3 regions of the Halalkalibacter flavus genome follow, and region 1 is predicted to be linked to each of the others. Evidence: predicted binding sites of a transcription regulator. Region 1 holds the regulator's gene; each other region holds the start of a gene.

The links. The regulator CtsR, encoded in region 1, represses protease genes until heat stress. The targets are predictions, from matches to a motif close to ATGGTCAATAAAGGTCAAACA.
Region 2: a site for CtsR is predicted at 2,003-2,023, ahead of clpP (ATP-dependent Clp endopeptidase proteolytic subunit ClpP). Genes of this name have one in related genera too.
Region 3: a site for CtsR is predicted at 1,334-1,354, ahead of SAY88_RS01505 (ATP-dependent Clp protease ATP-binding subunit). Genes of this name have one in related genera too.

What each region holds. Positions count from the first base shown of each region.
Region 1 covers NZ_JAWRVK010000024.1:58,496-61,712, forward strand. Annotated here, with positions in the region: gene mcsB (protein-arginine kinase McsB) at 1-951, opposite strand, end outside; gene mcsA (protein-arginine kinase activator protein McsA) at 956-1,477, opposite strand; gene SAY88_RS15925 (CtsR family transcriptional regulator) at 1,493-1,963, opposite strand; gene SAY88_RS15930 (VLRF1 family aeRF1-type release factor) at 2,263-3,048, opposite strand.
Region 2 covers NZ_JAWRVK010000005.1:137,516-140,732, forward strand. Annotated here, with positions in the region: gene whiA (DNA-binding protein WhiA) at 1-955, shown strand, start outside; gene SAY88_RS05250 (HPr family phosphocarrier protein) at 977-1,234, shown strand; gene clpP (ATP-dependent Clp endopeptidase proteolytic subunit ClpP) at 1,347-1,934, opposite strand; gene rpoN (RNA polymerase factor sigma-54) at 2,352-3,217, shown strand, end outside.
Region 3 covers NZ_JAWRVK010000002.1:55,881-59,097, forward strand. Annotated here, with positions in the region: gene SAY88_RS01505 (ATP-dependent Clp protease ATP-binding subunit) at 1-1,233, opposite strand, end outside; gene SAY88_RS01510 (YdcF family protein) at 1,418-1,996, opposite strand; gene SAY88_RS01515 (M3 family oligoendopeptidase) at 2,068-3,217, opposite strand, start outside.

The DNA of each region.
Region 1 (3,217 bases):
CATTAGTTCATTTAAGATGTTCCCTGATAGACCCTTAATCAAACCTAAATCAATCCCCAACCTAACGTTTGACAAACGTTGCGTCGCTTCTTTTGATTCAATCATTCGACTATGAGCTAAAATACCAAATGAACGATGTACTCGATCCTCAAGCTGTAATCTCGATTGATCCAAAAGACTTTCTCTAGCTGATCGTTCCTGTTGAATTAGCTGCAAGACTACCCCACGTAGATCTTCAACAATATCTTCTTCTGATTTTCCAAGAGTGAGCTGATTAGAGATTTGAAACAAGTTACCTAAAGCTTCGCTACCTTCCCCATAAATTCCTCTAACAACTAATCCTAATTGATTAATTGCAGGTAAAATTCGATTTAATTGCTGAGTCATAGCAAGTGCCGGCAAGTGCATCATAACAGAAGCTCGCAAACCTGTCCCAACATTTGTTGGGCAACTTGTTAAATAACCTCTTTTCTCATCAAAGGCATACGTTAAACGTTGCTCAATCCAATCATCAATTTGATTGGCTATCTCTAACCCATTCCCTAATTGAAAACCAGGAAGCAAACATTGGATCCGAATATGGTCCTCCTCATTAACCATGATGCTTACAGCTTCATCTTTATCAAGTAGGACTGCTCCATGTTTTGACTGATCTGCTAAATTAGGACTGATTAAATGTTTTTCAACAAGTACTCGCTTTTCATTGGCTTTCATGTCGTCAATTCGTAAAATCTCAAGAGAACCAATTTGACTGTACTCTTCCTGAGTTAATGCCTCTCCGATATGTTTTGCAGTCGCATAAGATTCTTCCATTGACGCAAGTAAAGGAAATTTATATTCTTCAAGGTTTCTAGCTAATCTTATTCGGCTACTGAGGACAATATCCGAATCTGGACCATCTTTTTTCATCCAAGGACTTAATGCTTCTGAAATAAATTGTTGGAGTGACATCAAATCAGCCCTCCTTTTGCTCATTCTTTTGTTTTTCTAACAACCGAATTTCATCTCTCAGCTCAGCAGCTTTTTCAAACTCTTCTTGGTCAATTAAGCTTTTCAACTCGGTTTTTAATGATTCAATCTGACGTTGTAATTGAATCCCTCCACCAATTCTTTCTGGAAGCTTTCCAGCATGGGCATAATTGCCGCTGTGTACCCGTTTTAAGATAGGATCCAACTTAGTCTCAAAGCTCTTATAACAATTTGCGCAGCCAAACCTTCCAACTTTAGTAAATTGTTCATACGTCATCCCGCACTTCTCACAAGATGGCTTTATTTCCTGCGCCTCTGCTTTTACAGGTTGTTCAAAATGTAACAAACCTGATAATAGCTGATGAATAGAGAAACTATTTCCACCTGGGAAGTATTCTCCTTTTTCCTTTGCGCATTGTTCACAAATGTGAAACTCAGTCTTTTCACCATTTATAATTTTGGCAAAGTGCAAACTCGCTTTCCTTTTATTACATTCCTGACAAAGCATGAAATTTCCTCCCCCCTATGACAATTCTTTATATTTTAATGTTTCAAGCATCGCAATTAAAATGTTTGCTCGTACTTCATCCCGATGATTAATATTTGCATTATATAACGTTCGATCCATTACACTGATCATTAAATTTGCTTCTCTTTTTGTTATAGCCTTCTCTTCAAATAACCGGATAATGATGTTCTCTGCTGTATGTTGATCAATATCTTTTCCAACGATTTTAATCATTTGGTCAAATAGATCAAGATGGTCATGGGGACTAACTTTCACTATACGAATATACCCTCCGCCACCTCTTTTACTTTCAACTTGATATCCTTTTTCTAACGTAAACCTCGTCTGAATAACATAATTAATTTGTGAAGGGACACATTGAAACTTCTTAGCAATTTCACTTCGCTTAATTTCCAACGGATCATCCCCACTGTTTCTAATAGTCGCTTTTAAGTAGTCTTCAATGATGTCAGATATATTTCTCAAGCTTTGCCCTCCCTTCAACTTTTGACTTTGACTATCTTTGACTTTATAAACATTATATGCGCTCAATTTAAAAAGTGCAATATGTATAACTCACTACTAGTATAACCAGGCACATCTAGTTGATAACCTTATATTATTAGATTAACATGCATTATTTTACTCATTTTTTTAGCAATTATTAGGAAAATTAATCATGAACAATGTTGGAACTATTATAAAAAATGACACTGAAAAAGGGGTTCTCCCCCCTTTCAATGCCATTGTTCAACAATGTTTGACCTTAATTAAAGTTCGTTTAATTATGACGCAAGTACTTGTCCAACGATTTCCTTCGAAGAAAATTTTTTATAGTTTTTATCTACTATTTTCACCGTCGGGAACATTAATTGCTTCTCAAACTCCGTTGTTAATCCTCGTTCACCAACTAAATAAATCGTAGACCAGTTCTTTCGATCAGCTTCTTTTTGGATCGTGATTGCTAAGTCTTTAAAAGCGCGCTGTTGATTTGCTTCAAACCGTTGTTCATATTTATCTCGGTGATTTGCACGTTTAGCCATCCGTTCACTTGCTGCTATTCCGTCGTATTGTTTCCAATCCTCCTTCTCTATTTCCAAATCATATAGTCTTTCGATATTTATCTCTCCTAAGCTTGTTTCAATCATAAAAACATTTTCCTTTTGAACAAAGAGTATCCCTTCTGTTGGATATTCATTGCTAAGTCGCTCAAGTTGTTCGATCTTTGGTTCGTTATCCCAATAAAAGTTATTTTCTACAGGGATTTGAAGTTTTCTCAATAAGAAATCTCCATTAGGTGATGCAATCAAAACAATGCTCTTAGGTAATTCTGTTTGTATCGCATAAATCGCTTCAGTTGCTTTTTTCCTAACTTGTTTATACGCCTTTATATTTGATTCATTATCTGCTTTGATATATTCTTCTATTTTTTTCAGTCCATTTTTCAATCGGATTTTCCATTCTCCTCTTTGTTGATTATTGCTTGTTTGATCTGTGCTTAAGTAAATGGTTAAGTATCCTTCGTTGCAAGATTGGTTTTTAAATTGTCGGAGTTCTTTTACAAGTGGCATATTATCGTCCTCCTTTAATTTGAGTAATAGAGAAGGATCTCTACCGTTAGAGGTCTATAACCTGATAGAGGGTTTGTTAAACATGTTACTTGTCGATAAGAAAGAAATAGATTGAGAAGGAATGCTGTAATGGAGCTTTATGTCGAACTCAAACTTTATGGTTCATTTG
Region 2 (3,217 bases), on a different contig from region 1:
CTTTGCAGCCAAAACGAAAAAAGAATTAACCCAATTTGAACAAGAAGACTGCTGTGCTACAGCAGAGCTTGCAGCACTTATCCGGATGAACGGATCCCTTTCGTTCAGTCAAATGAAGCTTGGTCTAGATGTAACGACAGAGAATGCGGCGATTGCAAGGAGAATCTATACACTTATTAAGAGAGTCTATCCTTCCATGTTTGTGGAGCTGCTTGTTCGAAAAAAAATGAGACTGAAAAAAAACAATGTCTATCTCGTTCGTATGCAGCACGAGGCAAAAGAATTGTTAGAGCAGCTTGGTATCTTAGGAGAAGGTTTTGTTTTTCTTCGAACAATCTCAAAACAATTAACAAAATCCAATTGTTGTAAGCGTGCCTACTTACGAGGAGCTTTCTTAGCGGGGGGTTCTATAAACCACCCCGAAACCTCGTCTTATCATTTAGAGATTTTCTCAATCTATGAGGAACATAATGATTCTTTATGTGAATTAATGAACGAATATGAATTAAATGCAAAAACATTGGAACGTAAAAAGGGTTTCATCACGTATATGAAAGAGAGCGAGAAAATCACTGAGTTTCTTAATATCATTGGCGCACATCAGGCACTGCTGTACTTTGAAGATGTTCGAATCATGAAGGACATGCGTAACTCGGTAAATCGTCTTGTTAATTGTGAAACAGCTAATTTAAACAAGACCGTTGGGGCAGCATTAAGACAAGTAGAAAATATTCGGCTTGTTGATCGAATGATTGGTTTAGATCAGCTTCCAGCGAAATTACGTGAAATTGCCGAATTACGTGTATTGCATCAGGACGTTACTCTAAAGGAACTTGGTGAGATGGTTGATGGGGGGACCGTTAGTAAATCTGGTGTGAACCATCGCTTACGAAAAATTGATCAGATTGCAGATAAATTACGAAATGGTCAAGAGATTCAAACAGAAAAATTATAAACGATTAAGGAGGAGAAAAAAATGTTAAAAAAAGAAGTGACAGTTCAAAGAAAAACTGGATTACAAGCAAGACCTGCAGCATTATTTGTTCAAGAGGCGAGCCGTTTCTCGGCAGAAGTGTTTATTGAAAAAGGTGATAAAAAGGTAAATGCAAAAAGCATCATGGGTCTTATGAGCTTAGCCATGGGTCATGGAACAACATTTACGCTTATTACAGATGGAAATGACGAAGCTGAAGCACTTGAAACATTAAGCAACTTTATTGAAACTGCTGAATAATAGAGAAGACACCGGTCTGCCACAAGCAAGCGGTGTCTTTTTTTTGGTGTGAAAAAAGGGGGTTTCTCAAAAAGGTCTGTTTTTGACCTTTTGAGAAACCCCCTTAATCATATTAAGCTTTCGTCGCAGGAATAACTTTGTCAATTAATCCATACTCTTGTGCTTTTGCAGCAATCATGAAGTTATCACGATCCGTATCACGCTCGATCACTTCTAAAGGTTGACCAGTGCGTTCTGCTAAAATTTTGTTTAAGCTTTCACGCATTTCAATGATACGTTTCGCATGAATTTGAATATCAGAAGCTTGACCTTGTGTACCGCCAAGTGGTTGGTGAATCATTACTTCACTGTTTGGAAGGGCAAAGCGCTTGCCTTTTTCACCAGCTGCTAGTAAGAAAGCACCCATAGAAGCAGCCATTCCAATACAAATCGTCGATACTTTTGGCTTTATGTAATTCATCGTATCATAAATGGCCATACCAGCTGTAATGGATCCACCAGGACTATTAATGTAGATAGAGATATCTTTTTCAGGGTCTTCTGCTTGTAAGAATAAAAGTTGTGCCACAATTGAGTTAGCAACGTTGTCATCGATCGCGCTTCCTAACATAATGATACGATCTTTTAATAAACGAGAATAAATGTCATATGCACGCTCGCCTCGGTTTGTTTGCTCAATAACTGTAGGGATTAAATTCATCGATAAATTCCTCCTTTTAGGTACTAGTGAACCTTATTGTTCTACTATGTTATGTACATCATACCCGAATGGTCAAAGAAGGTCAAATGAAAACACTTCTTCAACGAGTTGGGCCAAAGCTGGTGTTCTGGTATTGTCGCGTAACAATACCTTTTAACCACTTACTACATACTATTCAATATCAAACTTATTAAACCCTCTTTTCATAATATCCGTTTTTAAATAATCTAAACGAGATTATCTATCATTAGCATAGTTTTGATTTTATAATTCCTATATAATTAAAGATAGGAATGAAGTAAACTATAATAGGCATATAAATTAGAAAACGCTTACAAATCTAATATACTCTTGATTCGATATGTAGAGTGGCAAAATTTGGATTGTTCTTAGCTAAGTGAAAGGAGGGGTAGTAACGTGCAATTTGGATTGTTTCAACAACAGACGCAGAGTTTGGTCATGACGCATGAACTACGTCAAGCCATTCATCTCTTACAGTATTCAGCAACAGAACTGTCAACCTTTATTCAGGAGCAAGCACTTGAAAACCCGTTAATGGAAGTGAAGGAATCACAAAAGCTAGAGGAGGTTTCATTTTCATCCTTTAGAAACGTTTCTGAAGACCAAGCCTCTCCAATTGATTATGCGCATATTGATAGAACAAGCTTGAGTGACTTTTTACTCAATCAATTACAGGACCTTCGAGTTTCAAAAAAAGAAAGAAAACATATAACGTATTTCATTTATAGTTTGAGAGAGGATGGATATTTATCTAGACCGTTTGAAGAAATTTGTGAAGAACTTCAAATCTCCCAAAGAGAGGGAGAAAATCTACTTGAAACACTGCAGCATTTTGATCCCGCTGGAGTAGGTGCTAGGAATTTGCAGGAGTGCTTGTTGTTACAATTGCAGCGCATGGATGACCCGAATTATATTGCTGAACAGATCGTTATGTTTCATATGGAGGCATTCGCCACACGTAAGTGGAAGGAGATATCTCAACAATTAAACATTACATTAGCAGAAGTTCAGGAAGTAAATGATTTAATAAAAAAGCTCGATCCACGGCCAGGGACGCAATATATGTCGGAGCCAGTTCAATTTGTCCGACCTGAAATTAGGATTGTACCGTATGAAGGAGATTTGCTTGTTCATATAGAAGATGATTTAATTCCAAGTGTTGGGCTCAATCATCATTATGAGGAGTTACTTCGCTCGTCAGAAGATGATGAAGCAAGTCAATATGCCAAACAAAAAATCCAGCAAGTTCAATGGCTAATGAA
Region 3 (3,217 bases), on a different contig from region 1:
CATTTTTGACTGTTCAGATTTCTGAAGTCTCTTCACAGGAATACCTGTGCTTTTTTCGATGATATCTTGAATGTGTTCAATGGTTACTTCTGTCACAGGTTCAATAACATCATTATCTAATTTCTTTTTAAGTTCGAGTTCTTCATCTCGCAAGCGTGCTGCTTTCTCATAATTTTCTTGTTTTGTTGCAGATTCCTTTTCACGAGTGAGGTCGTCCAATCGTTTTTCTAACCTGCCTTTGTCTGTTATACCTTGCGTAAGGTTTAATTTTGAACCAGCTTCATCTAATAGATCAATCGCTTTATCTGGTAAGAAGCGATCTTGGATGTAACGGTCTGATAATGATACACATGCTTTTAATACATCATCAGAGTATTTTACATTGTGATAGTTTTCGTAAATAGGACGTATCCCTTTTAAAATTTCAAAAGCTTCTTCTGAAGTCGGTTCTTTGACGACAACAGGTTGGAAGCGACGTTCTAGTGCTGGATCTTTCTCAATCATTCGATATTCTTTTAATGTTGTTGCACCAATGATTTGGAACTCTCCTCTTGCTAATGATGGCTTTAGAATGTTCCCTGCATCCATTGAACCTTCTGATGAGCTACCTGCTCCCACCAGCATATGAAGTTCGTCAATAAAGAGAATCACATTCTCTCGTTGTTTTAATTCTGTCACTAGTTGTTGCATTTTCTCTTCAAATTGACCACGGTAGCTTGTACCTGCAACAAGAGAACTAATATCTAGAACGTATACTTCTTTATTTAAAAGCTTAGCTGGAACTTCCCCTTTTACAATCTTTAAGGCAAAGCCTTCTGCAATTGCTGTCTTTCCGACACCTGCTTCTCCAATTAAGACAGGATTGTTTTTTGAACGACGATTAAGTACTTCAATTACACGTTCTATTTCTTTTTCTCGCCCAATTACAGCATCAATTCGACCTTGTCTTGCTTCATCTGATAAGTTGCGTCCATGTTGATCTAGGAATCCATCTCCGTTATGGCCCGGATCTGCCTCTTTTACTTGTTGTTGGGTAAAACCGTGATTAGATCCTGACATACTTTCTTGCAAGAACCCTTTAAAGAAGTCATCTAAATGAAATGATGACCTTCCAAATTGTTTTTGTGATTGTTGATAACAGTCAGAACATAATTCAAGTTGCTTTTTCATTTGATTAATCATTACGTTTACTTTTACGTTTGCTTGTTTACTTTGACATTTGTCACATAAAATCATTTTTAGTTCCTCCTTTTTGACTTTGACTATTTTTGACCAATTATATAAAAAGAAAAGCCGTTTATGGCTGTAATGTATTGACGATCTATGGTTATTATATTTGACCTTCTTTGACTTTTCAAGTGAGAAGTTTGATCTTTTTTGACTAAATAAAGATTTTACGACTATTAACGTTTAAATATTAATTAAAATTCCTCGTAAAAAAATACTTTGTAATAGCTAAATATTCTCTTAAATAAGATTGCAGCAAAACAGCTCTTGGTGTTTTAGCTGGCAGTCCGGTAATGTCTAATTGTTGATCTTGTGCAATCATTGTCGCTCGGTAAACATGGTAACGGTTCGTAACAACGAGTCCTTTTCTAGATATATCAGGAATGTGTTTTTTCGATAAACGGATGTTTTCCACTGTAGTAGTAGACTCATCCTCTAAGAAAATACGCGCTTCTTCAATTCCTTTCCTCATCAATTCCGTTTTAATAGCCTCAGCCTCTGTTATGTCCTCACCAGCCCCTTGTCCACCGGTTGCTATTACTACCACTTCTTCGTTTTCTAATACATACTCAGCCGCAGCTTCGATTCGATATTTAAGGGATAAGGATGGTTCGGCTCCTTTTACCCTTGCTCCTAATATTATGACATAATCAATGTCTCGCTCAATTTCGATATGACTGTAACGTATGATTTGAATATGTAAAAAACAAACATAAAAAAATAATATACAACTAGAAATCAGTATTATGATTAGACTCTTTTTCCCCATATCCCTATTCCCTTTCTATAAGGTCTCCTCAAACAAAAAGAGTTGCCATACAACTGACAACTCTTTTTGTTTTACTGCAACTGTTCTAATTCTTGTTCTAAAAATACCATTAATTCTTGAATCATCGAATCTGAAAAATCAAAGCGAATCCCTGCCGCCTCATATACTTCAGGTAAAGATTTAGATGAACCGAGAGCTAATGCTTTTTTATAATTTTCAAGTGCTTGTTCTGGATTTTCTCGGTATTGTTTGTACATTTGGACTGCTCCTAGCTGGGCAATCACATATTCTATATAATAAAATGGCACCTCAAAAATATGAAGAACACGCAACCAAGCTGTTTGTTGCCATTTCTCATAACCATTCCAATTAACCACATTTGAATCTATATCTAACATCAGTTCTTTGTACTTTCTATCGCGTTCATCAGATGTATGATCTGGATTTTCATACATCCAATGCTGGAACTGATCAATAATCATCCCTAGAGGAAGAAAATCGATTATTCCTTTTAACTGCTCTTTCTTTGCACGTATAAGATCTGCCTCATCTTCATAAAAGAGATTCCACTGGTCCATAGTCAAAAGCTCCATTGACATACTTGCTAATTCTGCTGATTCCATTGGTGTCTCACGATAGTCTCCAATTGGTTGCTTTCTCATTAAGTCATTATGAATACAATGCCCCATTTCGTGAAGCAAAGTAATCATATCATCTTGTGTCCTGGACGCATTCATAAAAATAAACGAAAGCTGTGATACAGGGAGATTAGAACAAAAACCGCCTGGCGCTTTGCTTTTTCGACTATTTAAATCAAGCATCCCACGTTCATCCATCGTTGTTAGAAGTTCAGCAAAACGTGGATCAAGGTTTCCAAGGATAACCTTCGACTTTTCAATAAGCTCCTTAGTTGTTGTAAAAGGCTGTAATGGCTTTTGTCCTTGTGGTACACCTTGTCTATCCCATGGTCTATACGTGTCAACACCTAGTTCAGTCTTATGCTGTTTTTGTAATTTTTCTTTGAGCGGTTTGACATACTTACGAATTGATTCTGCTAATTTTTTACAATCCTGTGGTGAATAATCAAAGCGCTCATATTTTTTAAACATATAATCTCTGTAATTCGTTAACCCTGTGTTTCGAGCTTTTTGATGACGTAACACAATAAGCTCATTCATAATTTGTTGAAGCTCTGCTTCCTTGGAGAGGATGGCTTCGGAT